2 regions of the Roseateles sp. NT4 genome follow, and region 1 is predicted to be linked to the other one. Evidence: riboswitches for the same ligand, from Rfam matches in the RefSeq annotation. Region 1 holds a riboswitch; the other holds the start of a gene.
What was found. A riboswitch is a leader RNA that binds a small molecule or an ion and turns the genes downstream of it on or off. The one in region 1 is predicted to bind S-adenosylhomocysteine.
Positions count from the first base shown of each region.

Region 2: another riboswitch for S-adenosylhomocysteine. It lies ahead of metH (methionine synthase); the one in region 1 lies ahead of ahcY (adenosylhomocysteinase).

Region 1 covers NZ_JBPZGZ010000007.1:256,214-271,878, forward strand. Annotated here, with positions in the region: gene ACS5PN_RS29880 (hypothetical protein) at 1-856, shown strand, start outside; gene ACS5PN_RS29885 (MFS transporter) at 861-2,084, shown strand; gene ACS5PN_RS29890 (LysE family translocator) at 2,200-2,802, shown strand; gene ACS5PN_RS29895 (aldo/keto reductase) at 2,799-3,800, opposite strand; gene ACS5PN_RS29900 (AraC family transcriptional regulator) at 3,957-4,865, shown strand; S-adenosyl-L-homocysteine riboswitch at 4,874-4,950, shown strand; gene ahcY (adenosylhomocysteinase) at 5,027-6,445, shown strand; gene ACS5PN_RS29910 (TlyA family RNA methyltransferase) at 6,623-7,369, shown strand; gene metF (methylenetetrahydrofolate reductase [NAD(P)H]) at 7,366-8,199, shown strand; gene ACS5PN_RS29920 (TonB-dependent receptor plug domain-containing protein) at 8,273-10,552, shown strand; gene ACS5PN_RS29925 (low molecular weight protein-tyrosine-phosphatase) at 10,564-11,028, shown strand; gene ACS5PN_RS29930 (hypothetical protein) at 11,192-11,716, opposite strand; gene ACS5PN_RS29935 (exo-alpha-sialidase) at 11,940-14,189, shown strand; gene ACS5PN_RS29940 (SDR family NAD(P)-dependent oxidoreductase) at 14,186-14,980, opposite strand; gene ACS5PN_RS29945 (RNA polymerase subunit sigma-70) at 15,131-15,665, shown strand, end outside.
Region 2 covers NZ_JBPZGZ010000002.1:26,307-41,971, reverse strand. Annotated here, with positions in the region: gene ACS5PN_RS09665 (ATP-binding cassette domain-containing protein) at 1-1,270, opposite strand, end outside; gene ACS5PN_RS09660 (ABC-2 transporter permease) at 1,279-1,947, opposite strand; gene ACS5PN_RS09655 (ABC transporter ATP-binding protein) at 1,944-2,828, opposite strand; gene ACS5PN_RS09650 (GntR family transcriptional regulator) at 2,825-3,214, opposite strand; gene ACS5PN_RS09645 (hypothetical protein) at 3,313-4,518, opposite strand; S-adenosyl-L-homocysteine riboswitch at 4,604-4,670, shown strand; gene metH (methionine synthase) at 4,689-7,385, shown strand; gene ACS5PN_RS09635 (glycine zipper 2TM domain-containing protein) at 7,479-8,048, shown strand; gene ACS5PN_RS09630 (glycine zipper 2TM domain-containing protein) at 8,098-8,550, shown strand; gene ACS5PN_RS09625 (diguanylate cyclase domain-containing protein) at 8,561-10,534, opposite strand; gene ACS5PN_RS09620 (ABC transporter substrate-binding protein) at 10,548-11,522, opposite strand; gene ACS5PN_RS09615 (ABC transporter substrate-binding protein) at 11,536-12,510, opposite strand; gene ACS5PN_RS09610 (YifB family Mg chelatase-like AAA ATPase) at 12,513-14,027, opposite strand; gene ACS5PN_RS09605 (TorF family putative porin) at 14,300-15,028, shown strand; gene glnK (P-II family nitrogen regulator) at 15,046-15,384, shown strand; gene amt (ammonium transporter) at 15,419-15,665, shown strand, end outside.

The DNA of each region.
Region 1 (15,665 bases):
CTGGCGCGAGCTGTCGCATTGCAACCAGGCCAATGCCGAGCCGGGCTGCGGCGTGGCCCTGCGCTATCTGGCCCAGGTCATCCGCACCTTCCCGCCTGAGCAGGTCAATGCCCAGATCGCGCTGGCGTTTTTGCTGGTGAAGGCCGACCCGCGCTATGTCGGGCTGAATCTCGTTGCGCCCGAGGACGACCCGAGCACGCTGCGCCACTACAAGGAGCAGATGAGCGTCATCGGCTCGCTCGGCAAGCTCTATCCCGAGGTCAAGGTCAGCCTGCATGCCGGCGAGTTCGGCTTCGGCCTGGTGCCGCCCGAGGACTTCAAGGACCACATCCGCCAGGCCCTGGACATCGCCGGCGCGCGTCGCATCGGCCACGGCGAGGCCATCGGCCTGGAGACCGGCGCGCTGGACACGCTGCGCGACATGGCCAAACGCGGCATCGCCGTCGAGATCAACCTGACCAGCAATGCCATCGTGCACGACCTCAAGGGCGACCAGCATCCCTGGATGCTCTACCGCCAGTTCGGCGTGCCCACGGCCCTGTCGGCCGACGACGAGGGCGTGTTCCGCATCGACCTGACGAACGAGTACCAGCGCGCCGCGGCCACCTATCCGCAGCTGACCTACCGTGACTTCAAGCAACTGTCGCGCAATGCCCTCCACTACGGCTTTGTCGAGGGCCAGGCCTTGGTGGCCGACACCGGCAGCGGCCGTCTCCACGCGGCCTGCACGGGCGAGCGCCCCGGCGGCGAAGCGAAGAGCGCACGCTGCCGCGACTTCCTCACCGCCAACACCAAGGCCCGTTTGCAATGGGACCTGGAAGCGCGCTTCGCTCGCTTCGAAAGCCAGACGCACTGACTGAATGTTTCTTGATATCGGGCCGCTGCGCCGCAACACCGCCTTTCGCCGCCTCTTCGCCAGCCAGTTCATCTCCGGCCTGGGCACCATGGTCAGCTATGTGGCCGTGCCCTGGCAGCTCTATGAGTTGACCCACTCCAACGCCCAGGTCGGCCTGCTCGGCCTGGTGCAACTGATCCCGGTCGTCGTCTGCGGACTGCTCGGCGGCGCCGTGGCCGACCGCGTCGACCGCAAGCGGCTGTTGATCGGCTCCGAGACGCTGATGGCCCTGTGCCTGGCCGGCCTGCTGATGAATGCGCTCAGCGCCGCGCCCAGCGTGTTGGCCATCTATGCGCTGGTGGCCGTGCTGCAGGGTGCCAGCGGCTTCCACCGCCCGGCGCTGGAGGCGCTGACGCAGAAGCTCGCCAAGCCCGAGGAATTCGCGGCCGTCGCGGCCCTGTCCTCGGTGCGTGGCACGGTCGGCATGGTGGCCGGGCCGGCGCTGGCGGGCATCCTGCTGGCCAAGTGGGGCGCGGTCGGCGCCTATGTCTTCGACTTTGTCACCTTCATCGCGGCGCTGTTCTTCATCGCCCGCATTCCGCGCGAAGCCATCGGCACGGTCGATGCACCGGGCGAACGCCCACACCTGCTGGCCGACCTCGCCGAGGGCCTGCGCTTTGCCTGGGCGCGCCCCGAGCTGATGGGCACTTATATCGTCGACATCGTCGCGATGGCCTTTGCCTTCCCGGTGGCGCTGTTCCCGGCCATGGCGGCGGCGGACGGGCGTACCGAGTCGGTGGGCTGGCTGCTGTCGGCGATGTCGGTGGGCGCTTTGCTCATCGGCCTGTTCAGCGGCTGGACGGGCAAGGTCAGCCGCCATGGCCGCGCCGTCGTCATCGCGGCGGCCGTCTGGGCCCTCGGCATCGTCGCTCTCGGCTTTTCGCCCGGCCTGGTGCTGGGCCTCGCCTGCCTGGCCATCGCCGGCGCTGCCGACATGGTCAGCGGCGTGTTCCGCGGCACGATCTGGAACGAGACCATCCCCAACACACTGCGCGGCCGCCTGGCCGGCATCGAGATGATCAGCTATCTGACCGGCCCGCTGGTGGGCAATGCGCGGGCCGGCTTCATGGCCGATGCCTGGGGCGTGTCGGCGGCGATCTGGATGGGCGGCTTGATCTGCCTCATCGGTGTCATCGCCACCGGCTTCCTGCTGCCGCGCTTCTGGGCCTACCGCAGCACGACGGCCTGAACGGGACACCGGTCCTGCCCGCAGCGCCTGAATTGAGGCCGCCCCTGGGACCGCGGACCCAGGCGCAAAAGCCGCCGGGTTTGAAGAATGACGACATGAACAGGAGACCCTTGCCATGTCGATCGCCCTCACCGCGCTGCCCCTCGCCTCGATAGCCAGCTTCGCCCTCGTCACCTCGGGCACGCCCGGCCCCAACAACCTGCTGCTGGCCCAGTCGGGCCTGGCCTTCGGTTTCCAGCGCACCCTGCCGGCGCTGGCCGGCATCTACCTGGGCTGCGCCGTTCTGTTCGCGATCTGCGCGCTGGGCGTCGCTTCGCTGATGGCGGGCAGCCCGGCCCTGCGCGCCACCCTCGGCTATCTCGGCGCCCTCTACCTGGCCTGGCTGGGCCTGGGCATGCTGGGCAGCAGCTGGGCGCTGTCCACTTCGCAGCGGCCCATGCGCTGCGCCGCCGCGGCCCTGCTGCAGTTGGCCAACCCCAAGCTGTGGTGGATGTGCGCCTTCACGCTGCTGCAGTTCGCGCCCAGTGCCGATGCCATCGGCTCGGCGGTTGTGGCCCTGGCCTTCATGGCCTTCACCCTGCCCTGCCTGGCGGCCTATGCGCTGATGGGCTCGCTGGTGACGCGCCTGTCGCGGTCGGAGACGGCGCGGCGCCTCGTCAACGGCGCGCTGGCGCTCGCGACGCTGGCCACCGCACTGCTCTTGGCGCTGCGCACCTAGACGTTGAGCGCGCTCATCTGCGCCGCCGGGTAGCGCGTGCCGGCCACCGCGTGGGCCGCCAGCAGCGCCTCGATGCGCGCGCGCCGCCCGGCATCGAAGCGGATGTGCGAGGCCAGCGCGTTCTCGTCCAGCCGCTTGGCGCTGCGCGTGCCGGGGATGGGCACGATGTCCTCGCCCTGGTCGAGCAGCCAGGCCAGCGCGAGCTGGGCGGGCGTGTAGCTCCATTCGGTCGCCAGCGCCGACAGCGCATCGGCCAGGGCCAGGTTGTGGTCCAGGTTCTCGCCCTGGAAGCGTGGATGGATGCGGCGGCGGTCGTCGGGTGCCAGTTGCTCGGCCGAGCGGATGGCGCCGGTCAGGAAGCCGCGGCCCAGCGGGCTGTAGGGCACCAGCGCGATGCCCAGCTCGCGACAGGTCGGCAGGACCTCGGCCTCGACATCGCGGCTCCACAGCGAGTATTCGGTCTGCACGGCGGCAATGGGGTGCACGGCATGCGCACGGCGGATGGTGGCGGCCGAGGCCTCGGACAGGCCGAGATGCCTGATCTTGCCGGCCTGGACCAGTTCGGCCATGGCACCCACCGTCTCCTCGATGGGCACGGCCTTGTCGACGCGATGCTGGTAGTAGAGGTCGATGTGGTCGACACCCAGGCGCTGCAGGCTGGCGTCGCAGGCCTCGCGCACATAGGCCGGGCTGCCATCGATGCGCAGCATGGTGCCGTCCGGCGCGCGCACATTGCCGAACTTGGTCGCGATGATCACCTCGCCACGGCGCGCGGCGAGCAGTCGCGACAGCAGCTTCTCGTTGGCGCCCACGCCATACATGTCGGCCGTGTCGAGAAAGTTGATGCCGATATCGAGGGCATGGTTCAGCACGGCCAGCGACTGGGCATCGTCCGCCGGGCCGTAGAAATCGGACATGCCCATGCAGCCCAGGCCCAGGGCCGAGACTTCGGGGCCGGCAGCGCCGAGGCGGCGGCGAGGAAGGGTCGAATGCGTCATGGTGGAACTCCTTGAAGGGATCATCAACGGGATGGCGAGAGCTTAGGAATCCCCACGCTGATCGCCCAGCACAAAGCTGGCGCTTGATTGCCTGATCCTCCGAGTCAAAGCCCCAGGGCGCGCCGGGCCACACGAAGCGTTTGCACAATCGCCCACATGCCCACTGATGACGAACTGCAAGCCCTGCGCGAGCGCACCATCGCCGCAGCCCTGGCCCGCGCGCCCGGCGACGGCCTGCATGCCACCGCCCTGCCCTGGCTGCGCTTGATTCGCGCCAGCGCGCCGGCCCTGCCCGTGCCGGCGGTCTACGAGCCCGGCCTGGTGCTGGTGCTGCAGGGGCGCAAGAAGGCCCAGCTGGGCGATCGCGTCGTCCACTACGACGCCATGCAGTGCCTGGTCGTACCCATGACCATGCTGCCGCGCGGCCAGGTGCTGGAAGCCAGCCCAGCCAGGCCCTATGTCTGCCTGCGCCTGAGCTGCGAAACCCAGGCGCTGGCCGAACTGCTGCTGGACGGCGAGACACGGCCCGATAAGGGCGATGCTGGCCTGCATGTCGCGCCCGTCACCGCGCCGCTGCTGGACGCCGCCCTGCGCCTGCTGCAGCTGCTGCACAGCCCGCAGGACCTGAAGACGCTGGCGCCCCTGGTGCAGCGCGAGATCCTCTACCGTGTGTTGACCGGGCCGCTGGGGCCGCGGCTGCGCAACCTCGTCCAGGGTGACGGCGTGGCGCGCCGCCTCAACCGTGTCATCGAGCAGCTGACACTTCGCTTCGCCGAGCCGCTGTCCATCGACGAGCTGGCAGCCCTGGCGCACATGAGCCCGTCGACGCTGCATCTGCGCTTCAAGCAGCTGACGGCCCTGTCGCCGCTGCAGTTCCAGAAAACATTGCGCCTGCAGCAGGCGCGCCGTCTGATGCTGGGCGATGGCCTGGATGCCGCCAGCGCCGCCCACCGCGTGGGCTACGAGAGCCCTTCGCAGTTCAGCCGTGAATACCGCCGACTTTTTGGCGCGCCGCCGCGTGAAGACATTGCGGGATTGCGCACGGTCTCCGGCACTCCCGCCTAGAATGCGCGTCTTCCGAGGAGCGTTGCAACCTCAGCACCTTTTGAGGCCAGGCTCGGAATTACCCCTGCAACTGCGCTCACCCGCTGGCCAACCGTGCCTGGGTGAGATCGAACTCCCCGTGTGTCCATGGCCAGCGGCTTCATTCGCTTGAAGGAGCCCGCATGACCGCCAATCTTCCCGCCCATATCGTCAAGGACCTGTCGCTGGCCGACTGGGGTCGCAAGGAAATCAAGATCGCCGAGCACGAGATGCCGGCACTGATGGCCATCCGCAAGGAATACGCCGCCTCGCAGCCGCTCAAGGGTGCCCGCGTCACCGGCTCCCTGCACATGACCATCCAGACGGCCGTGCTGGTCGAGACCCTGCAAGCCCTGGGCGCCGAAGTGCGCTGGGCGTCGTGCAACATCTTCTCGACCCAGGACCACGCTGCTGCCGCGCTGGCCGCCGTCGGCACCCCCGTGTTCGCCTACAAGGGCGAGACGCTGGAAGACTACTGGGACTACACCCACCGCATCTTCGAATTCGCTGAGCAGGGCGAGGCGGGCGAAGGCCCCAACATGATCCTGGACGACGGCGGCGACGCGACGCTGCTGATGCACCTGGGTCAGAAGGCCGAGAAGGACCTGTCCGTGCTGGCCAACCCCGGCAGCGAGGAAGAGCGCATCCTGTTCGCGGCCATCAAGAAGAAGGTCGCCGAAGACGGCACCTGGTACACCCGCAAGAGCGCCGAGATCATCGGCGTGACGGAGGAGACGACCACGGGCGTGCACCGCCTGAAGGAAATGTCGGCCAAGGGCACGCTGCTGTTCCGCGCCATCAACGTCAACGACTCGGTCACCAAGAGCAAGTTCGACAACCTCTACGGCTGCCGTGAATCGCTGGTGGACGGCATCAAGCGCGCCACCGACGTGATGGTCGCCGGCAAGATCGCCGTCGTGGCCGGCTATGGCGACGTGGGCAAGGGCTCGGCCCAGGCCCTGCGCGCGCTGTCGGCCCAGGTCTGGGTCACCGAGATCGACCCCATCTGCGCCCTGCAGGCCGCGATGGAAGGCTATCGCGTCGTGACCATGGAGTTCGCCCAGGACAAGGCCGACATCTTCGTGACGACGACGGGCAACAAGAACGTCATCCGCCACGAGCACATGCTGGCAATGAAGAACAACGCCATCGTCTGCAACATCGGCCACTTCGACAACGAGATCGAAGTCGCGGCCCTCGAGCAGTACGAGTGGGAAGAGATCAAGCCCCAGGTCGACCACGTCATCTTCCCGGACGGCAAGCGCATCATCCTGCTGGCCAAGGGCCGCCTGGTGAACCTGGGCTGCGGCACGGGCCACCCGAGCTATGTGATGAGCTCGTCCTTCGCCAACCAGACCATCGCCCAGATCGAGCTGTACGCGCACAAGGACAACTACGCCATCGGCCAGGTCTATGTGCTGCCCAAGCACCTGGACGAGAAGGTCGCCCGCCTGCAACTGACCACGCTGAATGCGCAGCTGACCGAGCTGACCGAGGAGCAGGCTGCCTACATCGGCGTGAACAAGGCCGGTCCGTACAAGCCCGACACCTACAGGTACTGATGAGCCCCTCGTCCACTCCCGCTCTGCTGAACGCAGGCGCGCCTGGCCGGTCCCCCGAGGGGACGGCGATGCTCGCGGCGTCGAGCCGCGAGCACATCGCCCACGGCGGGCCGGCTAGGGAGCGGCCCGGCGCTCGGCCCGCAGGTTTCGTGCGCTGCTCGCGCAGCGTTGGCGTCCATGAGAGCTGACCAGCTCCTCGTCGCCCAAGGCCTTGCGCCGACCCGCTCGGTCGCGCAGCGCCTGATCAGCAACGGCGCCGCCGAATGGGCCTCGCCCACCGGCTGGGCCGTGCTGAAGAAGGCCGGCGAGGACCTGCCCGAGACGGCCCAGCTGCGCGTCACCGACGACGCGGAGCTGCGCTATGTGTCGCGCGGCGGGCTCAAGCTGGAGGGTGCGCTGGCGCGCGTGGGTTTCGACGTCAGCACCCACACGGTGCTGGATGTCGGCCAGAGCACGGGCGGCTTCACCGACTGTCTGCTGGCCCATGGCGCCCGCCATGTGGTCGGCGTGGACGTCGGCCACGGCCAACTGCATGCCAAGCTGCAGGCCGACCCGCGCGTGACGGCGCTGGAAGGCGTGCATGTGCGCGAGCTGGACGTGCTGCGCCAGCACCAGCCGACGGGGGGCTTCACCCTCATCGTCGGCGACCTGAGTTTCATTTCCATGATCGGCAGCCTCCCGGAGTTGCTGCCCTGGCTTGAAGTGCACGGCCATCTGCTCGTGCTCATCAAGCCGCAGTTCGAACTGGGGCCACAAGCCCTGGGCAAGGGCGGTCTCGTCAAGGACGAGGCCGACTACCCGCGACTGGAAGCCCGCGTGCGCCTGGCCTGCACGGCCCTCGGCCTCAAGGTGCTGGACTACTTCGACAGCCCCATCACCGGCGGTGATGGCAACCGCGAATTCTTCTTGTGGGCCTCCCGATGAGCACCGCTGTTTCGTTTGAATTTTTCCCGCCCAACACGCCGGTCGGCGTCGAGAAGCTCAAGACCGTCGTCCAGGACCTGGGGGCGCTGTCGCCCCAATACTTCAGCGTCACCTATGGCGCCGGCGGCTCCACGCGCGACAAGACCCTGGGCGCGGTGATGGACATCGCCGCGGCCGGCTTCGAGGCTGCGCCGCATCTGAGCTGCGTGGGCTCCACGCGCGAGAACATCGCCGAGATCCTGGCCACCTACCGCGCCCAGAACATCCACCGTGTGGTGGCCCTGCGCGGCGACCTGCCCAGCGGCACGGCCACGGCCGGCGAGTTCCGCTATGCCTCCGAGTTGGTCCGCTTCATCCGCGAGACCCAGGGGCCCGACTGGCATATCGAGGTGGCCGCCTACCCCGAGGTGCACCCGCAGCAGCGCTATGCGGCGCGCGACCTGCAGCACTTTGTCGACAAGATGCGCGCCGGCGCCGACGGTGCCATCACGCAGTTCTTCTTCAACGCCGACGCCTACTTCCACTTCGTCGACGAGGCCCGCAAGCTGGGCGTCACCCAGCCCATCGTGCCGGGCATCATGCCGTTCCACAACTATGGCCGCATCGCCCAGTTCGCCCAGCGCGACGGCATCGACATCCCGCGCTGGGTGCAGATGAAGATGGAAGGCTTCATGGACGACGCCGCCAGCATCCGCGCTTTCGGACTGGACGTCATCGCGCGGCTGTGCGAGCGCCTCATAGCCGGCGGCGCACCGGGCATCCACTTCTACACGCTGAACCAGAGCGCGCTGACGCTGGAACTCTGCAAGCGCCTGGAGCTGGGCCGCTGACGAGGTTGCGCTTGTGTAAATGAGCGCTTGACACGGCCATTCGACGGGGTCGGCCTTCAGAATGCCGGCCACCATGAACCGCCTCGTCCTCGCGCTGGCATTGCTGTGTGCCAGCGCCCTGTGCGCGGCCCAGACAGCGCCCAAGCCCCCCGCCCCGGCCGCCAGCACGGCCGCCGCCAACAAGCTCGACCGCGTCGAGGTCAACGGCGGCCCCACCGCCAACAGCCGCCGCCGCAACAGCACGGCCAGCAAGATCGTCATCGAGCGCGAGGACCTGGACCGCTATGGCGACACGGTGCTGGGCGACGTGCTGCGCCGCCTGCCTGGCGTCACCATCGGCGGCCGCCCGGGCCGCGGCGGCGACATCCGCATGCGTGGTCTGGGCAGCGGCTTCACGCAGATCCTCGTCGACGGCGAGCGCGCCCCCGCCGGCTTTGCCGTGGAGGACCTGCCGCCCGATCAGGTCGAGCGCATCGAGATCTACCGTGCCCCCACCGCCGAGACCGGCGCGCGGGCCATTGCCGGCACCATCAACATCATCCTGCGCGAGCCGCTGCAGAGGTCCAACAACGAGCTGCGCTTCACCGTCGGCCGCGACCGCGGCGAGCCGCAGGCCGACTTCAGCTGGACGCGCAACCTGAAATGGGGCGGCCCGAACGGCGACGAGTTCGTCGGCGCGATGTCCACCAACGGCGGCATCCACCGGCGCTTCAACAACATCGACTCGCACAACCGCGTCGTCGACACCGACACCGGCGAGGTCATCAACGAGACCGTGCAGCAGGGCCAGAGCGTGGGCCGCAGCACCAACCTCAACGGCAACGGCCGCCTGCGCTGGAAGTTCAGCGACACGCTGAGCTTCAACCTCGCGCCCTTCTTCGCGCTGTCGCAGAACGAGGGCTCGAGCCAGAACAACGCGGTGGGCTTCACGCGCTTTCGCGACGTGCATGGCGAGTCCGACGGGCGCATGCACAACCTGCGCGTCAACCTGTCGGCCAGCTACCGGCCCACGGCCCTCGAAACCTGGGACTTCAAGGTCGGCCGCGGCGGCTTCAAGAGCACGAGCAACAGCCAGCGCCACGAGAGCCTGAAGGACATCGGCATCGACTACGAGCGCGAGCAGGACGACCACAACGTCACCACCGACGACCAGACCAGCCTGGGCGCCAAGTGGAGCCTGAAGACGGCCAAGGAGCACCAATGGGTGAGCGGCGTCGAGCATGAGCAGAGCCAGCGCACCCAGGTGCGCCGCACGCTGATCGACGGGGTGGAGTCGCCCGGGCTGCAGAAGTTCGGCGACACCCTGGGCTCGAGCAGCCAGCGCATCGCCGGCTACACGCAAGACGAATGGAGCCCGAGCAAGATCTGGTCGGTCTATGCCGGCATCCGCTACGAGCGCATCGAGACCCAGTCCGACGCCGCCGGCCTGTTGCCCGACACGCGCAACGTCTCTCAGGTCACCTCGCCCCTCTTCCACCTGCTGTGGAAGCCCGAGGCCTTCCCCAAGGACCAGGTGCGCTTGAGCCTGACGCGCAGCTACCGCTCACCCAACCTCAACGACCTGATTGCGCGGCCGACCATCAACACCACCTACCCCAGCGGTCCCAACCTGCCCACCTATGCCGACCGCGCCGGCAACCCCGACCTCAGGCCCGAACTGGCCACCGGCGTCGACCTCAGCCTGGAGCATTGGCTGCCCACCGGCGGCATCGTGTCGGGCAGCGCCTTCGTGCGCGACATCAAGGGCCTGATCCGCAGCCGCATCGACCTGGAGACCGTGCCCTGGGACAACACGTCGCAGCGCTGGGTGAGCCGCCCGCGCAACCTCGAAGGCGCGCGCACCATGGGCATGGAGTTCGAGGTCAAGGCGCGCCTGGACGAGGTCTGGGAGGAGGCCCCGCCCGAGTGGCAGCAGCTGCTGCTACGCTTCAACATCGCCGTCTTCGACAGCAAGGTCAAGGGCATCCCGGGCCCCGACAACCGGCTGGACCAGCAGCCGCGCGGCAGCCTCAACTTCGGCCTGGACCACCGCTGGAAGGCCTGGGGCCAGAACTTCGGCAGCGGCTTCAACTTCAACTATGTGCCGGCCACGCGCGTGCAGCAGACCGAGAACCTGAGGCGCGAGGAGACCTCGCGCCGTCAGTTCGACGCCTATCTGTCCTGGGCCAGCGGCTCGGTGCGCGACGGCATCAACTGGCGCCTGTCCCTGGCCAACCTGCTGCCACGCGATGCCCAGGTCACGTCCGAGGCGACCTATGTCGACCCCATCACCAGCCACAACCTGTTGACCGATACCTGGTCGCGCAACACCACCTTCCGCGTGATCTCGCTGCGGGCGGACATGAGGTTCTAGACAATGCGGCCATGACACGCCGCATCCTGTTCTTCTGCATGGGCAATATCTGCCGCAGCCCCACGGCCGAGGGCGTCATGCGCGCCAGGCTGAAGGCGGCTGGCCTCGACATCGAGGTCGATTCGGCCGGCACCCACGGCTATCACGTTGGCGCGCCGCCGGATGAGCGCAGCCAGGAGCATGCGCTGAAGCGGGGTTACGACCTCAGCGCGCTGCGTGCTCGCAAGCTGCTGGCCGAAGACTTCACTCGCTTCGACCTGGTGCTGGCCATGGATGACGACAACCTCGCCAACGCGGAGCGCCTGTGCCCGCCGTCGCAGCGCCATCGGCTCAAGCTGCTGATGGACTACGCGCCGCAGGCGGGCAAGCACCATGTGCCGGACCCGTACTACGGCGGGGAGGCAGGGTTCGAGGAGGTGCTGGATCTGGTCGAAGCCGCTTGTGATGGGCTTATCGCGTCGTTAAAGCCGACCTAACCACGTTGGCCCTGATCGAAATCGGAAACGCTTTTCCGGTTGCGCGCTTCCAAGGCAAGGTATTGGACGAGTGTTGATTCAAGACGCCAACCGCTGGCTGCCGGGCAACACATACCCGCAGTCACTTTGCAGACGCCTCGATCGGACGCAGTGGCCTGCAGGTTCAAAAGTCGGCTTCCTGCGCACTCAGCGCCTGGATCGCCAGGGTCAACTCTGCTTCGTTGCCCTCTTCCCAATTTCGAACGTTGTTCATAGCTCTGGAAGCTGCTTCAAGGAGCTCCGCCTGCGCAGGCCTGGTAACTACATCAAAACCGCTTCGACCGCGAAGATTGGCTTTAGTGCGAACCCAACGCCTTGATTCCTCGCCGTGAAGGGCCCAAACCGAGTGAACAACTCGATTCCTGAACTCTTCTGCAACGAGCATTGCCCGCTTGGCAATGACCGGATTGAACTCACTGGCTGGCATCCCGTGTCGCGCGTACAACTCGAACAACAGATCGACCTTCTGCCTGTAACTCATCGCTGCAGAAACCAAGTGCCGATCGTCAACAGATTTCATGCGCAACGCTGCGCTAAGAGCTTCAGCAACCCAGAGTTCTAGAAGCTGAAAGGCAACGACTACATGTCCAATTGCGCGCAGAAGGCGATCGGTGCCTTCGACTAAATCGCGTGACTTTTCAGCTCCCATATGCGGGCCGGGCGCGTTCGTTGATGACATTGCGCTCTAAGTGAACCAGGATTTCAAAGAGCGTGACCGCGTTGAAGAGATCGCAATTCACCTACATCGAAGACTACGGGACGAGCCGATCTAACGCTGCATCACACCCAGTTTCCTCGGGTAAACCGTATTTGTTCGATCAACGAACAAATAGACGATGCCGGCACTTGAACGAGAAGATGGTGCCGGAGACATGAATCCCATCAAGCCCTGGCTGGTCGCCCTGGCGCTGGCCGCTGCATCTATGGCGGTGGCCGCGCCGCCCGCCGATGTGCCCTATGCCTGGAAGCCCGTCGCCATCGTCGGCGGTGGCTTTGTCGATGGCATCGTCTTCCAGCCTGCCGTGCCAGGCCTGGCCTATGCCCGCACCGACATGGGCGGCGCCTACCGCCGCGACACGGCCACCGGGCCGTGGCAGCCGCTGCTGGACTGGCTGCCGCTGAAGGACGTGAACCTGATGGGTGTCGAGAGCCTGGCCATCGACCCCAACGACGCCGATGCGCTGTATCTGGCCTGCGGGACCTACACCAACCCCGCCGTGCCCAATGGCGCGGTGCTGCGCTCGCACGACCGCGGCCACACCTTCCAGCGCACCGACCTGCCCTTCAAGCTGGGTGGCAACGAAGGTGGCCGCGGCAATGGCGAGCGCCTGGCCGTCGACCCCAATGACGGCCGCGTGATCTACCTGGCCAGCCGCCTCGCCGGCCTGTGGCGCAGCGGCGATGCGGCCAAAAGCTTCCAGCGCGTCGACGCCTTCCCGGATTCGGCCTGGCGCCGCGAGGCTTCCGACGGTGCTCCGCCCAGCTGGGGCGGCAGCGACGGCAAGGCCAGCATCAACTTTGTGCTCTTCGACCCCGCGAGCGGCACGCGCGGCCAGGCGAGCCGCACCATCTACGCGGGCGTCTCGGTCGTCGGCCGGCCCAGCCTCTGGATCAGCCGAGATGCAGGCGTGAGTTGGTCAGCTGTAGCCGGGGCGCCCACCCAGCACCGCCCCATGCGGGCCGCTCTCGCGGGCGACGGCCGCCTCTACGTCGCCTATGCCAGCGAGCCCGGCCCGCACCGCATGAAAGACGGCGCCGTCTGGCGCTACGACGCCGCCAAGCAAGCCTGGACCGACATCACGCCCGAGCGTCCCGGCGCCACCGACCCCTTTGGCTACGCCACGGTCGCCGTCGACCCGACGAACCCGCAGCGCCTGCTCGCCAGCACCGCCGGCCGCGGCGCGGGCGATGAACTCTTTCGTAGCAGCGACGGCGGCGCGACGTGGAAGCCGCTGTTCAAGGCCGCCAAGTTCGATGCCGCCGCCGCCCCCTATGTCGCCGACACCCATCTGCACTGGCTCTACGACGTCAAGATCAATCCCGCCAACCCGGATCACGCCCTCTTCACCACCGGCTATGGCGGCTGGGAGACGCTGGACCTGACCCGCGCCGAAAAAGGCGAGCCCACGCACTGGCAGGTCATGGCCGGTGGCATCGAGGAAACCGTGGCCCTGGCCCTGCACAGCCCGACGAAAGGCGTGCCGCTGGTGACGGCCATCGGCGACTACTCGGGCTTCGTCCACAGCGACCTCGACAAACCGGCGCCCGGCAACCCCAAGCCGCCCTTCTTCGGCAACACGCATGACGTGACCGGCGCGGAGCTGGCGCCCGAGGTCGTCGTGCGCATTGGCAAGCCACGCGATGGCGCAAAGAACCTCGGTTACTCGCTGGACGGCGGCGCCACCTGGCTCGAGCCGGTGACCGTTCCCGATGCCAAGGCCAGCGACGGTTTCATCGCCGTGTCGGCCGACGGCAAGGCCTGGGTGTGGACACCCAAGGGCGGCATGCCGCACGTCAGCCACGACCGCGGCGACACGTGGACGCCAGTGCAAGGCCTGCCCGCCGGCACCCGCGTCGTCGCCGATCGCGTGAACTCCCGGCGCTTCCACGCGATGGCGCTATTCGACGACAAGCTCTACGCCAGCGAGGACGGCGGGAAGACCTTCGGCTCCAGGCCCCTGGACCTGCCCGATGGCCCCGTCGTGCGCGCCGCCGCCGGCAGCAACAACCACAGCAACCGCGGCGACGACCGCGGTGGCCAGGACCGGCTCTACGCCACGCCCGGCCGCGAGGGCGATCTGTGGCTGGCCGCCTTCCACGGCCTTTATCACCGCGACGGCAAGGCCTTCAAGCGCCTACCCGGCGTCAGCGAGATCCACGCCTTCGGCTTCGGCCGCGCCGCGCCCGGCAGCAGCGAGCCTGCCCTCTACCTCGTCGGCATCGTGGCCGGCCGTTACGGCGTCTTCCGCTCCATCGATGGCACAGCCAGCTGGCAACGCATCAACGACGACGCCCACCAGTGGGGCCTGATCCTGCAGATCAGCGGCGACCCCAAGGTGTTCGGCCGCGTCTATGTCGGCACGCACGGACGCGGCGTGCAGTACGGCGACCCGAAACCCTAATCGGGCACGCCGCCCATGGTCAGGTTCAGCGTCGTGCCCATCAGGCCACTGGCCTGGTCGGAAGCGACGAAGACGGCCGCGTTGGCCACCTCCTCCAGCGTCATGACGCGCTTGGGGTGACTCCAGTTCGCCAGGAAGGCCTGGAACTGGGCCCACGTCATGCCCATGCGCGCGGCCTTCAGCTCGAAGGCCTCCTGCATGACCCGCGTCTCCGGCAGGCCATGCGGGCGCAGATTGACGACGCGGATGCCGTGCGGCGCCAGTTCGGTGGACAGGTCACGCGCCAGCGCATCCTTGGCGGCCTGGGCCGCGCCGTAGCCGCCGTTCAGCGCCGTGCCGGTGCGGCCGGGCAGGGCCGTCACGGTCATGATGACGCCCGACTTGTTCGGCAGCATGCGCCGAGCCGCCAGCCGCGCCGTCAGGAAGTAGGAGGCCAGGTAGTCACTGATCGGCGATGCGAAATGGCCGAGATCGAGATCCACCAGCGGCACGCCGAGCGCCTTCGCATTCGAGAAGCCAGCCGCATTGAACGAGATGTCGATACGCCCCGCCTGCCCGACCACGGCCTGCAGGTGCCCGTCCACCGCCCGCTCGTCGAGGGCATCGACCTCCGCCGGCTGCGCCATCCCGCCCGCGGCCTCCATCTGACCGGCCAGCGCCTGTACCGGCGACAGCCGGTGGCCGGTCACGAACACTCGCGCTCCCTCCCGCGCAAACGCGCGCGCCACTGCGCCGCCGATGGCGCCGCCCGCGCCATAGATCACCGCCACCTTGTCCTTCAACATCGTCATGATTTGCTCCTGGGTCATGCGGGGCGGCACCGCGCCACCCCGTCCCTGCTACAGACCCCACGCGGTCGACAAAATGGGCGCTCGCCCCCGACCGCCCAGTTCGTCCCTCGGCCGGTGTCTACAGGCGACCAGAGACCACGGGAAGCAGACATGGAACTGATAGCCAAGGCCAGGGCCGGCGACGGCGAGGCCTTCCGCGCGGCGGTGGCGCCCTACCGGCGCGAACTGCAAAGGCATTGCTACCGCATGCTGGGCAGCCTGCAGGACGCCGAAGACGCGCTGCAGGACACGCTGCTGGCCGCCTGGCAGGGCCTGGCCGGCTTCGAGGAGCGCGCCTCGCTGCGCACCTGGCTGTTCCGCATCGCCACCCACCGCTGCCTCAACGCGCTGCGCACAATGAGCCGCCGGCCGGCCAAGGCCTGGGACGTGCCTGGCGTGCTGCCGCCTGAACCGACGCGCCTGGGCGAAGTGGCCTGGCTGGAGCCCTGCCCTGACGGCATGCTGGACGGCCTGACCGACAGCCAGCCCGGGCCCCAGGCCCGCGTCGAGCAGACGCAGTCCATCTCCCTGGCCTTCATCACGGCGTTGCAACGCCTGCCACCGCGGCAACTGGCCAGCCTCATCCTCTGCGAGGTGCTGGGCTTTCAGGCCAGCGAGGCGGCGCAGATGCTGGGCTCGACGGTGG
Region 2 (15,665 bases), on a different contig from region 1:
CTTGGAGTGGGCCGTAGCGCTTGGACACGCTGCGCAGCGAGGCGACGATATCGTTTGGCGGCGCGGCCTTCTCGACCGGCGCTGCAGCAGCCGCACGGCGCGGATAGGCCTTGCCGTTGAGCAGCTTGCCGATCGGCGTCGGTCGCACCAGCCAGTGATAGCTCAACAGCAGCAAGGCCAGGCTGAGTGCGACGATGAAGGGGTACTTCAGGCTCCAGTGCAGCGGCCAGTCGCCCACCCAGACCTGCAAGCCCGCGACCAGGGGCAGGTGCACGAGGTAGATCCAGTAGGACGCATCGGCCATGTAGCGAACCGCCGGGTGATGGCCCGACAGGAAGCGCAGCGCAACCCCGGTGATGGCAAAGCTCCAGGCCCAGCTCGACGCGACAAAGGACAGCGTGAAGATCAGCTTCGGGTTCTCGGGCATGCCGAACACGGGCTGGGTCTTCAGCACGTAGAGGCAGACGGCCGAGGACGCGATGGCCAGCGCCAGATGCATCGGCCAGCGCGAGCGCAGGGCGGCCAACGCATCGGGCGCGCGCTGCACCAGCCAGCCAAAAGCGAAGGCGACGCCATAGCCGACGGTGGCGGGCAGTTGCGGGATCAGCGACTGGTCGGGCGTGGGGATGCCCATCACGGGCAGCCACATCGGCAGCGACAGCAGGCAGGCGGCCAGCGGCAGGCCCAGCATCAGCGCGCCGGCGGGCCAGCGCAGGGCGCCGGTCGTGAGCTTGTCGATCCGGCCGCGCAACTTCTGGTGGGGGTCCAAGCGCACGACGAGGCTGCGCATCAGCAGGGCGCCTGCATACAGCCACAGCAGCTGGTAGAGGAACCACAGATGCGTCAGCGGAAAGGCGCCGGGTGTCTTCGGCATCTCCGGCATGGCCGGCGGCGCATCGTGAAAGACCTTCTGCAGGCCGAGATACCAGACCCCGGCGATGGCCGGAAAGATCAGCAGCCAGCCGACCACCAGCGGCACGGCGATGCGCTTGCCGCGGTTGGCCCAGAAGCCTCGCATGCCGAGCCGCTGGTGCAGCTGCCGCGCGAAGAAGCCGGCGATGAAGAAGAACAGCGTCATGCGCAAGCTGTGGGCCACGAAGCTCGCGTCGGCGAGGAAGGGGCTGGGCGAGTTGTCGACCATGGCCCAGAGGCCGGGCGGCATGCCGGGGATGAAGGACAGCGTCGCGTGGAAGGCCACGCCCAGCAAAAGGGCAAAGCTCCGCACTGCGTCGAGGGCATGCAGCCTCTCGCCGTTGGGTTGGGGATTCATGGGGACTCCTAGAGGAAGTCGCGCCGTCGCGCGGCGATGAGCAGGGGCAGGGACAGGGCGAGCAGGATCACGGCCAGCTCCGCCGCGAGGACCTGCCAGAAGGCGCCGTTCCAGACCGGCGCTGCGGCCAGCATGTGCTGGCCGATCTCGGGAATGCGGGGGATGCCCATCATGAAGAGGGACACCGACATATTCGTCAGCACGATGACGCCGGCCATGCCCGCCTCGGACTTGATGTGCAGGGTGGCGCAGAGCACCAGCGCGTAATTGGCCAGCAGATAGACGCACAGCAGCACGCCATAGGGCAGCAGGCCATCGGCGATGCCCGGCGCGATCAGCACCAGGGCGAGAGCCCCGCCGCTCAGCACGGCCCAAGGCAGCAGGAAGCACAGCAGCAGGCCCAGCAGCTTGGCCAGCACATAGTCGGCCGGCGCGATGGGCAGGCTGAGCACGAAGAGCAGGGCGCGCTCCTTGCGCTCGTTGGCGACGCCGAACAGGGCCAGCATGACGCCCAGGGCGATGATGGCCGTCAGCCAGACCAGGAAGCCGAGCTGGAACAGGCCCTCGCCGCCGGGGGCGACGCCCAAGCTGGCCAGGCCGGCCACCGTGACGGTGACGAGGAACCAGCGGTTCAGATGCAGCTCCTTGACGATGAGCTTGCGCGTGACGGGGTTCATAGGCCGCGAGCCTCCCGGCTGTGCATGACGGTGGCGACGAAGATCTCTTCCAGGCTCATGCGCTGCACCGTCTGCGCCGGGGCGCCGAGGCGGGTGAGGAAGTCGTCGGAAAAGCCATCGATGGTCAGCGTGGCGAGGGCGCCGTCGCGTTCGCAATGGACGATCTCGGGCAGGTCCCAGGCCGTGCGGTCACTGCGCACCTGCACGCGCCGCCAGCGCTCCAGGAAGTCTTCCTTGTCACTCGAGGCGACGACGCGGCCGCGGTCGATGAAGCTGATGCGGTCGGAGATGCGCTCCACGTCAACGGTGTTGTGCGAGGAGAACAGGATGGAGCGGCTGTCGTCGCGCAGCACGTCCATGAACTCGGTCAGCAGCTCGTGGCGGGCGACCGGGTCCAGGCCCGAGGTCGGTTCGTCCAGCACCAGCAGGCGCGGCCGGCGGGCCAGGGCCAGCAGCAGGGCGGCCTTGATGTGCTCGCCGGTGGACAGCCCCTTGACCGGCTGCTCGGCGTTCAGGCCGAAGCGCTTCAGCAGCTGGGCCGCATAGGCGGCGTCCCAGCCCGGGAACATGGAAGAGACCCAGCCCAGATGCCAGCCCAGCGTCGCGTGCTGGAACAGGCGCATGTCGTCGCTGACAAAGGCCACCTGGGCCTTGGCCGCGGCCTGCTCCTCGGGCATGTTGTGGCCGAGCAGGCGAATCTCGCCGGCCTCCGCCGCCAGCAGGCCCATCAGCAGCCGGATGGTGGTGCTCTTGCCGGCGCCGTTGGGGCCGACCAGGCCCATGATCTGGCCCTGCTCCAGCTCCAGCGACACGTCTTCCAGCGTGAAGAAGCGGAACGCCTTGCGAACGCCGTGCATTGCGATGGCCGGGGTGGCGCTCATTCGGTGGACTCCTGGGGATTCAGCGCGTGGCGCAGTCGTTCGATCAGTTGGGGCTCGTCCAGCCCCAAGGTGCGGGCAATGCGGCTGGCGGCGGCGAGATGGCTGTCCAGCTCGGCGCGCTGCCCGGCCTGGGCCAGGTCCTGCGCGTCGGCGATGAAGGAGCCCTTGCCATGTCGGGTCACGATGACACCCTCCGTCTCGAGGTCGAGATAGGCGCGCTTGACGGTGATGACGCTCACCCTCAGATCAGCCGCCAGCGCGCGGATGGACGGCAGTTCCTTGCCCGGCGGCCAGTCGCCCGCGGCGACGCGCTGGCGGATCTGCTCGGTGATCTGCAGATACATGGGCCGCGCATCGGCCTGGGAGATCAGGAGTCCACTGTGCATTGTGTATATATAGTATGTGCACAGTTGGGCGAAAGCAAGCGCTGGAATGCAAAAGGCGGCCCGAAGGCCGCCTTGCTAGGTCGAGTTCTCGGCCGGGCCTAGAGCTTCAGCAGGGCTTCCAGATTGACCCGCAGCTTCAGTTCGGCCGGTGCCAGGCTGGCCGCGATGGCCTGGGCGGCCAGGCGGGTGTCGCGGGGGACGGGGTTGCTCAGCGGGCTGCCGCTCTTGCCGATCAGCGCGGCGACGAGGGGCTCGTTGGCGCTGAAGCCGCGCTTGAAGACCAGGCCCACTTCGCCGTTGGCCAGGCGCACGATGCTGCCCGGCGGGTAGAGGCCGACCGTCTTGATCAAGGCCGCGCCGGCCTCGTCGGGCTGGCCGAGTTCGTCGAGGAAGACGGCGCGTGCCGCCGCGGCGCCGCTCATGGCCTGGCGGCTGCGGCGCGGCGACAGGCGGGCGCCGAAGATGTCGATGCGGCGCAGCAGGCGGGCCAGCTTCTCGCCCTCGCTGCGGCTACCCAGCGGGCCGGGGCCGGCCTCGTGGTGCAGCCGCACGGCGGCCAGCCAGACGGGGTCCTGGATGCCGACCTGGGCCAGGCGCTGGGCGGCGCGGTCGCCGTGCGCGGCCAGGGCCTGGCGCTGGGCCGGCGTGGCGGCATCGAGCTGGCTGGCCATGCGGTCATGGGCCGCCGTCGCGCCGTAGTTCATGGTCAACGCGGCGCCCTGCAATGAAGCGCGCAGCTCGGCCGACAGCTGCAGCTGCTGGGCGACCAGGTCGCTGAGCAGCAGGGTCAGCAGCGCATGGCGGGCGCTGTAGTCGCCGAACTCCTGGCTGCTCTCGAAGATGAGCAGCATCAGCGTCGAGTCCGGGTGGGCGTGCAGGCGCTTCAGCGCGCTGTCGCGGATCTGTGCGAGCCGGGGCTGGAAGTCCGCCGGCTCCGTCTCGCGCAGCAGGCTGTGGATGTGCATCAGCAGGTCAGACCAGGCCTCGCGCGGGCCCAGCTCGACCTTGGGTTGCGCCGCCGGCGTTTCCAGCCGGAAGCTGCCATCGGCCTTGGCGATGTCCGACAGCGACACGTCCTGCATGACCATGGTGTCCAGGCGGTGGGCCAGGGCGCGCTGGTATTCCATGGTGTCGGAGGAATTCACCCAGGCGCCGCCATCGATCAGCGTGCGCACCAGCGGCGAGTCTCGCAGCACCTGGCCGCGCGCGAACAGCAGCTTGCCGGTGGCGTCGAAGAGGTCGTAGGGCAAGGTCATGCCCAGCCGCAGGGTGCGGGCAGGCAGGGGGATGAGTTCGGAGGCCATGGATTGCGGCATTCTCAACGGCCTTCGGCATTGCCGAGGTGTTCTTGAGCCACGGCGAAGGGGTGGCTGCGTAGAATTCCCGGCTCATCCGAGGAGCGCTGCGACGGGTTCAGCACCTGCCAGGCTCGGATTTCCAACGGCGCTCATCGAACCTCCGCACGAGTCCGTCGATGACCACCGCCCCGCCTCCCCTCAAGCTCTCCGGCCTCGAGCCCGTTGCCATCGACGCCGGCAGCCTGTTCGTCAACATCGGCGAGCGCACCAACGTCACCGGCTCGAAGGCCTTCGCCCGCATGATCCTGGCGGGCCAGTTCGAGGACGCCCTGGCCGTCGCGCGCCAGCAGGTCGAAAACGGCGCGCAGGTCATCGACATCAACATGGACGAGGCCATGCTGGACAGCCAGGCGGCCATGGTGCGCTTCCTGAACCTGATCGCCGGCGAACCCGAGATCGCGCGCGTGCCCATCATGATCGACTCCTCCAAGTGGAGCGTCATCGAGGCCGGCCTGAAGTGCATCCAGGGCAAGGGCATCGTCAACTCCATCTCGCTGAAGGAGGGCGTCGACGAGTTCAAGCGCCAAGCCAAGCTGGTCAAGCGCTACGGCGCCGCTTCGGTCGTCATGGCTTTCGACGAAAAGGGCCAGGCCGACACCTTCGCGCGCAAGACCGAGATCTGCGAGAGGGCCTACCGCATCCTCGTTGACGAGGTGGACTTCCCGCCCGAGGACATCATCTTCGACCCCAACATCTTCGCCATCGCGACGGGCATCGAGGAGCACGACAACTACGCCGTGGACTTCATCGACGCCACGCGCTGGATCAAGCAGAACCTGCCCGGCGCCAAGGTCTCGGGCGGCGTCAGCAACGTGAGCTTCAGCTTCCGCGGCAACGAGCCGGTGCGCGAGGCCATCCACACCGTCTTCCTGTACCACGCCATCCAGGCGGGCATGGACATGGGCATCGTCAATGCCGGCATGGTGGGCGTCTACGACGACCTCGACGCCGAACTGCGCGAGCGTGTGGAGGACGTGGTGCTGAACCGCCGCGCCGACGCCGGCGAGCGCCTCATCGAGATCGCCGACCGCGCCAAGAGCGCCGGCAAGGACGACTCGGCCCGCCTGGCCTGGCGCGCCGGCGATGTGAACCATCGGCTGTCGCATGCGCTGGTGCATGGCATCACCGACTTCATCACCGAGGACACCGAGGAAGCCTGGCAGGCCATCTCGGCCGGCGGCGGCCGGCCGCTGCATGTCATCGAAGGCCCGCTGATGGCCGGCATGAACGTCGTCGGCGACCTGTTCGGCCAGGGCAAGATGTTCCTGCCCCAGGTGGTCAAGAGCGCCCGCGTCATGAAGCAGGCCGTGGCCCACCTCGTGCCCTACATCGAGGAAGAGAAGCGCCGCATGGAAGCGGCCGGCGGCGACGTCAAGCCCAAGGGCAAGATCGTCATGGCCACGGTGAAGGGCGATGTGCACGACATCGGCAAGAACATCGTCACGGTGGTCCTGCAGTGCAACAACTACGAAGTCGTCAACATGGGCGTCATGGTGCCGGCCCAGGACATCCTGCGCAAAGCCAAGGAAGAGGGCGCCGACATCATCGGCCTGTCCGGCCTCATCACGCCCAGCCTCGAGGAGATGCAGCACGTCGCCGCCGAAATGCAGCGCGATGACTACTTCGCCTCGCGCCACATGCCGCTGCTGATCGGCGGCGCGACGACCAGCCGCGTGCACACGGCCGTCAAGATCTCGCCCCATTACGAAGGCCCGGTCGTCTACGTACCCGATGCCTCGCGCGCCGTCGGCGTCTGCACCGAGCTGCTCAGCGACGACCGCGCCGCGGCCTATATCGCCGAGCTGAAGGCCGACATCGAGAAGACCCGCGAGCTGCATGCCAACAAGAAGCAGACGCCGTTGGTGACGCTGGCCGCTGCGCGCGCCAACAAGGCCGTGCTGGATCTGAGCCGCGTGCCTGCGGCGCCGAAGTTCACCGGCCGCCGCGTGCTGAAGAACCTCGACCTGGCGGAGCTGGCCCGCTACATCGACTGGGGCCCCTACTTCCAGACCTGGGACCTCGCCGGTCCCTACCCGGCCATCCTGGACGACGCCGTCGTCGGCACCGAGGCGCGCAAGGTGTTCGCCGACGCTCAGGCCATGCTGAAGAAGATCATCGACGGCCGCTGGCTGCAGGCCCATGCGGTCTTCGGCCTCTACCCCGCCGCGCGCGTCAACGAGGATGACATCGAGATCAAGAGCGAGCCGCCGATGACCTGGCGCGGCCTGCGCATGCAATCGGAGCGGCCCGTCGTCGAAGGCGTGAAGCGCCCCAACCGCTGCCTGTCCGATTTCGTCGCCGAAGACGGCGATCACATCGGCCTGTTCGCGGTCACCGCGGGTCTGGGCGTGGACAGGAAGGAAGCCGACTTCCTCGCCAGCCACGACGACTACTCGGCCATCATGCTCAAGGCCCTTGCCGACCGCCTCGCCGAGGCCGCGGCCGAGTGGCTGCACGAGCGCGTGCGGCGCGAGTTCTGGGGCTATGCGCCTGCGGAGGGCCTCAGCAACGAAGAGCTGATCGCCGAAAAGTACAGCGGCATCCGCCCCGCGCCGGGCTACCCCGCCTGCCCCGACCATCTGGCCAAGCAAGACCTCTTCAAGGTGCTGGCACCCGATGAGATCGGCATGGGCCTGACCGACAGCATGGCGATGACGCCGGCGGCCAGCGTCAGCGGCTTCTACCTGGCCCATCCCGACGCGGCCTACTTCAACGTCGGCCGCATCGGCGACGACCAACTGGCCGACTGGGCCGCGCGCTGCGGCCTCAGCGAGGCCGACGCCCGCCGCGCGCTCGCGCCGCTGTTGGGTTAGGTCGACATCCCTAGGTCGAAGCGGCCTCGTCCTACAGGGCGGGCCGCGTGAGGGCGGCATCCTGCGGGTCATACCAACCACGCCGGAGGCCCCATGTCGACCCCCACACATTCCGTCAAGTCCACCCAGATCGTCGCCGGCGTTGCTGTCGTGCTGGCGCTGCTCGGCGGCGCCTACGCGGTGGGCCGGTCGCACACGGACAGCGGCGAAACCGTTGCAGCGACGACGCAGCAGCAGTCCACGGCCCAGCCGGCGCGCCTTGCGAGTGCCGACCAGGTGCGCCAGGCACAGCCCGCCCCCATCGTTGAAACCCCAGCCCCGCCGGCCCTGTGCAGCAACTGCGGCCGCGTGACCGACGTGCACACCGAGTCCCGTCGCGGCAAGGGCAGCGGCGTGGGCGCCGTCGGTGGCGCCGTGGTCGGCGGCCTGTTGGGCAATATGGTCGGCGGCGGCAATGGCCGCAAGCTCGCCACCGTGGCGGGTGCCGTCGGTGGCGGCTATGCCGGCAACGAAATCGAAAAGAACCAGAAGACCTACACCGTCTGGGTCGTGCAGGTGCGCGAAAGCGATGGCCGCCTGCGCCGCTTCGAGCGCAGCGCCGATCCGGGCCTGCGTGTCGGTGACGAGGTCAGGCTGACCGAGAACGGTTTCGCCCGCGCCTGAGACGCGCGGCGAGAGACAAGAGACAGGGCGGGTTCCAAGGAGTGATGCAATGAAGTTGTTGATTGCCACCGCCGCTCTGGCGGCCGCCCTCTCATCCACCATGGCCCGTGCCGAAGACGGCCCGGCACCGGTGCTGTCCATCCCCACGCAGGCCCAGCGCGATGCCCTCTGCAGGGACTGTCTGTGGGTGCAGGAAATCCATGCCGAGACCCGCGAGGGCAAGGGCAGCGGCCTGGGCGTGGTCGGCGGTGCCGTCATTGGCGGCCTGCTGGGCCACCAGGTCGGTGGCGGCGCCGGCAAGAAGCTGGCCACCATCGGCGGCGCGGCGGCCGGCGGCTATGCCGGCAATGAGGTCGAGAAGAACGCCAAGAAGTCCACCGTCTGGATCGCCCAGGTCGTCGACCGCAGCGGCCAGATGCGCCGTGTCGAGATGGGCTCCGACCCCATGCTGACGGCCGGTGACACCGTGCGCGAACGCGACGGCATGCTGATTCGCATCTGACGCGGCTTCTTCAGGGCGTGTGCAAGCGGTACCGGTTGCGACCTTCTCCCTTGGCCAGGTAGAGGGCCTGGTCGGCACGGCCCAGCAATTCCTCGCCGTCGACTTCGCCATCCGTGCGGATGGCGATGCCGATGCTGGTGCCGACCTTCAGCGCGCCGACGGAGGTCGCAAAGGGCTGGTTGATGGCCTCGATGATCTTGCCGGCCACGATCTCGGCCTCGGACGCAGCGCGCAGGCTCTCCAGTACGACGACGAACTCATCGCCCGCCAGTCGCCCGACGAAATCGGTGCCGCGCACCTGGCCCAGCAGGCGGCGCGCAAACTCGCGCAGCACCTCGTCGCCGACGCCATGGCCATGGCCGTCGTTGATGAGCTTGAATTTGTCGATGTCCAGAAACAGCAGGGCTGCAACCGCCTGGGCGCGGTGGGCGCGCTTGATGACGGCGGCCAGTTGCTCGTTGAAGCAGTAGCGATTGGGCAGGCCGGTGAGGGCGTCGGTGCGGGCCAGCGCGGCGAGCTGGCGCTGCAAACGACGGTGTTCCGTCACATCGGTGCTGAGGGCATACAGGCCACGAACCGACCCATCCTGCGCACGGTCCGGCAAATAGAGGTTGTGCAGGGAGCGCGCCACGCCGGCAGCGGACGACTCGATATCGAACTCGACGCGCTCTCCACCCAGCGCCCTGGCGATGTGATCGCGGCGCTGCGCATACAGCGGTGCCGGAATGGCATCGGCCACGGTCTTGCCGATGGTGGCGCGATGATCCAGCCCGGTCCATTTGCTGAAGGTCTCGTTCAGGAACAGCAGGCGCTCGTCCTTGTCGATGTACGAGATCATGACGGGCAGGTTGTCCGCGATGTCGCGCAGCCGCTTTTCGCTCTCGGCCAGCAGGGCCTCGGCCTGGCGGCGCTCGGTGATGTCGAAGGACACGGAATAGAAGCCCTGCACCTCGCCGTTGGCATCGACGTCGGGCACATAGCGCTGCACGAAGTAGCGCGTCTGGCCATCGCGGGTCACGAAGGACTCGAACTCCTGCGGCTGGCCTTTCAGCACCGCGTCGACATGCGGCTTGGCGATCGCCCACACCGCCTCGCCGCGAATCTCGCGAAAAGTCTGCCCCATCAGTTCGGCCACCGGCCGCTTCATCACGCGTTCCACCGCGAGGTTGCCGAAGTCGGCGCGCATGTCCCGGTCGAAGTGGGACACCACGACGGGAATGTTGTCGGTGATCTTGCGCATGCGCTGCTCGGCCTCGCGCAGTTCGTCGGTGCGGCGCTGCAGGGCGAGGGTCATGGCGTCGAAGCGGCGCTTCAGCGTGCCGAGCTCGTCCTGGGTCGTGCTGCCGAACAGCGGCACCGGTTCGCCGCGCTCCAGCGCCTCGGCGGCCGCGGTCAGCCGGGCCAGCGGGCGCAATACGCGCCGCACGCCGAGCACGGCCAGGCCCACTATCAGCAGACCGAAGCTGGCGATGGCCGCCATGGTGACGCGCTCGTGCACGTCTTCGGCATCGCCGCGCGCGTCGCCGGCGTTGCGCGACCAGCGAAAGGCCGCGTCGGCCATGGCCTGTGTGTCGCCCAGCAGCAGCTCGAAGGCCTGGTCGCGACGGCGGCGCTCGAAGTCGCTGGCCGGCGCGGCCGCGGTCTGCAGGGCGCGGTCGAAGAGCACGGGCAGACGGGCCGCCGCATCCTTCAGCAGCGCCAGCTCGGGCTGGGACTCGCCTTGCGGACCCGCGGCGTCGAGCTCGCGGGCGATGTTGGCGTGCCAGCGCTTCCATTCCGACACCGACAGCTCGTCGCGCTCGCGCTGGAACACATAGGTGACGCCCACCAGGCCGGCCACGTCGCGCGCGACCTGCTGGGCGCGTTGCTGCTGGACTTCGGCGTGGTCCTCGGCGGCGGTGGCCATCCACATCGCCGCGATGGCCGACACGCCGACCAACACGGCGACCACGCCGGCTGCGATGAAGAGGGAGCGGATCTTCATGGGCAGCGGGGCATCAGCGGGCCAGGCCCACGGCATTGGGCAGCACGGCGCGCAGCGGACCGGCATCGATCAGGGCGCGGTAGTCAGCGGGCCTGCTGCCGCTGGCATGGCCCTCGCGCAGCGCCCAGCCGGCCTGTGCCTGCAGGGTACGCAGCAATCCCTCTTCCAGCGACAGCACGGCATGGGTGCGCTGCATGGACCAGCGGGCGAAGGCCGGATCGACACCCAGCCGGCTGACAAAGACCAGCTCGGCCCGGCGCGGCTGGGCGCGGATGATTTCGCTGGCCTTGTGCAGGGCCCGGAGGACGCGTTCGATGTCGGGTCGCCGCGTCTTCAGCACGCCGGCCTGGGCCACGAGGTTGAAGGTCTGCTTGTAGTCACCCGTCTCACTGAGCACGACGGCGTCCACGCGCGGGCTGTGGGCGGCTGCGTAGGCAAAGGGCTGGAAGACGGCGATGGCATCCACTTGAGCCGCCACCAGCGTGTCCAGCGCCGCCTCCGGCTGCAGGGCGACCTGGATGACGCTCTGGGGATCGACGTTGTGGGTCAGCAGGACGCTGTCCAGGAAGTACTGCGCGGACGTGCCCTTGACGACGCCGACGCGCTTGCCGACCAGGTCGCCCGGCGCCTGGATGCCGGCTGAGCGACGGGCCACCAGCTGGACGTCGCTGGTGGTGCTGGAGAAGGTGGCGACGACCGCGAAATCGGTGCGCGCCAGCGACTCGAAGGCGATGGCGGTTTCCGAAGCCGTGCCGAGATCGGCCTGGCCCTCGGCCATCAGCTGGAGGCAGCGGCGGCCACTGGGAGCCTCGATGGCCTTGACCGACACGCCCTCGGCCTCGAACAGACCTTCGGCCAGTGCGACGAAAACCGGCAGCGAATGCGGTGAGCGCGACACGGCGACCGTCAGCGGCGCGGCGACCGCTGCACCGGCCAGCCATGCTGCCAGGCTCAGCAGCCATCGGTAGTTCAGCCAGGGCAAGCGCATGGTGGAGGGCCTCTCAGCGTGCCAGGGTGACCGCGTTCGGCGCGATGGACTGCAGCGGACGTGCGTCGATCAGCTGCTGGATGGAGGGGGCAGGCTCCGTCGACTTGCCGTCCTGCCCCAGTTGCCAGCGCACCTGGCTGAGCATGGTCGTGGGCAGCGAGGCATGCAGGGCGATGCGGTACTCCTGCTCGGCCATCAGGCGCTGGGCGACGGAAGGGTTGACCTTGAGGCTGGCCGCGAGCAGGGCCTGGGCCTCGGCGGGAGATTCCGCGATGGCGTGCTGGGCCCGCAGCAAGGCGCGCAGCACCTTGTCGAAACGCCCCCTGTCACGGTCGACCGCGCGGGCCTGGACCGCGATGCAGAAATGCTGGGTGTAGACATGGGCAGAAGGCAGTCGCACGGCGTCGGCGGCCAGCTTGTCCTCGATGCGCCCGGCTTCCGGCTCCCAGACGACGGCCGCGGCTGCCTGGCCCTGCTGGACGAGGTCGCCCAGCGCGGCGGGTTCGGCGAAGCGCAGCTTGACGCGTTCCGGGTCTATGCCCTGGTAGGTCAGCCAGCGGTCCAGGAAGTACTCGGCCGAAGTGCCGGCCACGGTGGCGATGCGCTTGCCGGCCATGTCGGCGCTGGAGCGCACGCCGGCGCGCCGGCTGGCGATGAGCTTGATCTGCGCCGTCGACTCGCTGATGGAGGCGAGGATGGCGACCGCCGGCGTCTGGGTCGCCGTCATCGCGACGGCAAACTCGGCGCTGGCGGCGATGTCGGCGGCACCCGAACGCAAGGCAGCCAGGCAGGCCTTGCCGCTGTTGCAGGGAATGCGCACCACATCCAGGCCCTCGGCCTGGAACAGCCGCTGCTCGATGGCCACCAGAAGCGGCAGGGACACCGGGCCGCTGGGGACGGCGATGCTGATCGTCGCGGCCTGCGATGGTGTCGTTAGGCCCAGCGACAGGGCAGTGCACAGCCCGATCGTCAGCGCGATCGGGCGCATGCTCAGCCCGCCTGGCCGGGCAGGCCCCGGCGCAATTGGATGGCCTCGGCGACATGGGCATTGCCGATCGTGGCGGCCGCGGCCAGGTCGGCCACCGTGCGGGCCACGCGCAGCACGCGATGGAAGCTGCGCGCCGACCAGCCCAGGCGCTCGGCCGAGCGCTCCAGCAAGGCCTTGGCGGCCGGGTCCAGCACGGCATGCTCGGCCAGTTCCTGGGCCTGCAGCTGCGCATTGGCCACGCCCTGGCGTGCCACGGCCCGCTCACGCGCAATGGCCACGCGCTCGGCGACGGCGGCGCTGGGCTCGCCGGGTGCCAGGTCCTGCAGATCGCGCGGCGGGATGGCCGGGACTTCGATGAGGAGGTCGAGGCGGTCGAGGAAGGGCCCGCTGAGGCGGCCCTGATAGCGCGCCACCTGGTCGGGCGTGCAGCGGCAGGCCTTCAGGGGGCTGCCGAGATGACCACAGGGGCAGGGGTTCATCGCCGCGATGAGCTGGAAGCGCGCCGGGAACTCGGCCTGGCGGGCCGCGCGCGAGATCAGGATGCGGCCGGTCTCCAGCGGTTCGCGCAGGGCTTCCAGGGCGGCGCGCGGGAATTCAGGCAGCTCATCGAGGAACAGGACGCCATGCTGGGCCAGGGAGATCTCGCCGGGCCGGGGGGGCGAGCCGCCGCCCACCAGAGCCACGCTGGAGGCCGAGTGATGCGGCGAGCGAAGCGGACGCTGGCCCCAGCGTGCGATGTCGAACTGCCCGGCCAGGCTGAGCACGGCCGCAGATTCGAGGGCGGCCTCGTCGTCCAGGGCCGGCAGCAGGCCGGCCAGGCGCTGGGCCAGCATGGACTTGCCCGTGCCTGGCGGGCCGACCATCAGCAGGCTGTGCCCGCCGGCCGCGGCGATCTCCAGCGCGCGCTTGGGACCGGCCTGGCCCTTGATGTCGGCAATGTCGGGCAGGCCGCGGGCGGCTTCGCGGGGCAGGGCGGCGGCGCGCGCCAGGGCTTCGCCCTCGGGCTGCAGGGCGGCGACGACGTCGAGCAGGTGAGAGGCCTGGCGCACCCGCAGGCCGTCGACGAGGGCGGCCTCGGCCGCGCTCGCCTCGGGCAGCAGCAGTTCGCGCTCGCCACCGTCCTGGCGCAGGGCGAGGGCCATGGCCAGGGCGCCACGCACTGGGCGCAGGTCGCCCGCGAGTGACAGCTCGCCGGCGCATTCGAAGCCCGCCAGCCTGGCGGCATCGATCTGGCCGTTGGCCGCGAGCAGGCCCAGGGCCATGGGCAGGTCGAAGCGCCCACCCTCCTTGGGCAGGTCGGCCGGTGCCAGGTTGACCGTGATCCGCTTGTTGGCGGGAAAGGACAGGCCGCTGTTCTGCAGCGCCGCGCGCACCCGCTCCCGAGCCTCCTTGACCTCAGTGTCCGCCAGGCCGACGACGGTGAACGACGGCAGGCCGTTGGCCAGATGGACTTCCACGGTCACGGGCGCCGCGGCCAGGCCGTCGAGGGCGCGGCTGTGGACGGTGGCGAGGCTCATTGGATGGACCGCTCCGGCATGGGGACTCCCAGGGGTTGCGGGCCAGTCTAGCCGCCGGTCTGGCGGCAGTCGGCCCGGGGCTTCTCCCATGGATGCACTACGAAGGTGCGGTGCAAATGGTGCAAATTCCCAATTTGGTGCAAACGCCTGGCTTGGGGGTGCGTCCGGCCCAGATTCGTGCGGCGTGACAAGGTGTGACGCTTGGCACGGAAGCTGCAAATACCCCGCCGGACCGTATCCCACCCCAATCACATTCACTCAGGAGCTCCGCCATGAAGTTGTCCCCTTCGCTGATCGCACTCGCGCTGTCCGCGGTCGCCCTGCCCGCGTTCGCCGATGAGCCGGCGCCGGATCCGCTGTCGTTCAACGTTGGCGCCGTCAGCGAATACCGCTATCGCGGCATCTCCCAGACCCGCCTGAAGCCGGCCCTGCAAGGTGGCATCGACTACGCCGCGCCGAATGGCTTCTACGTCGGCACCTGGGCTTCGACCATCAAGTGGATCAAGGATGCCGGCGGCGATGCCGGCGTCGAGATCGACCTTTACGGCGGTTACAAGACCGAAGTGGCCAAGGGCCTGACCCTGGACTTCGGCCTGCTGCAGTACTACTACCCGAGCAACAAGCTCAACCCCAGCGCCAACACGCTGGAGGTCTACGGTGCCGCCACCTTCGGCCCGGTGACGGCCAAGTACTCGCACAGCACGAGCAATCTGTTCGGCTTTGCCGACAGCAAGAACTCGGGTTATTTCGACGTGACGGCCAACTTCGACCTCGGTGACGGCATGACCCTGTCGCCCCACGTCGGCCACCAGACCGTCAAGCACAACTCGGCCGCTTCCTACAGCGACTACTCGCTGACCTTCGCCAAGGACTTCTCCGGCCTGGTGCTCAGCGGCGCCGTCATCGGCACGGATGCCAACAAAGTGGCCTACGCCAGCCCGGTGAACGGCAAGTTCATGGGCAAGACCATGCTGGTCGTCGGCATCAAGAAGACTTTCTGATCACTGGAGAGAGCGACATGAAACTGATCACTGCCGTCATCAAGCCTTTCAAGCTCGACGAGGTGCGTGAGGCCCTGAGCGCCATCGGCGTGCAGGGGCTGACCGTGACCGAGGTCAAGGGCTTCGGCCGCCAGAAGGGCCACACCGAGCTGTACCGCGGCGCCGAGTACGTCGTCGACTTCCTGCCCAAGGTCAAGATCGAGGCCGCCGTGGGCGACGAAGTCGTCGAGCGCGTCATCGAGGCCATCGAGTCCTCCGCCCGCACCGGCAAGATCGGTGACGGCAAGATTTTCGTGTCGCCGCTGGATCAGGTCGTACGCATCCGCACCGGCGAAACCGGCAATGACGCGCTCTGACGCGTCGCACCCCCACCCGTTGGAGACCACTCAAATGAAGAAATTCCTTGCCGGCCTTGCCCTCGCGGCAGCCGTGCTGGTGCCGGCCGCGGCCTGGGCCCAGGATCCAGCCGCGTCGGCGCCCGCCGCCGTGGCCACCGCCGCTCCCGCGGCGGCTTCCGCGGCCGATGCCGCCCCTGCTGCCGCTTCCGCACCCGCCGACGCGGCTTCGGCTGCCGCGCCGGCTCCCGTGCCCAACAAGGGCGACACCGCCTGGATGCTGCTGTCCACCCTGCTCGTCA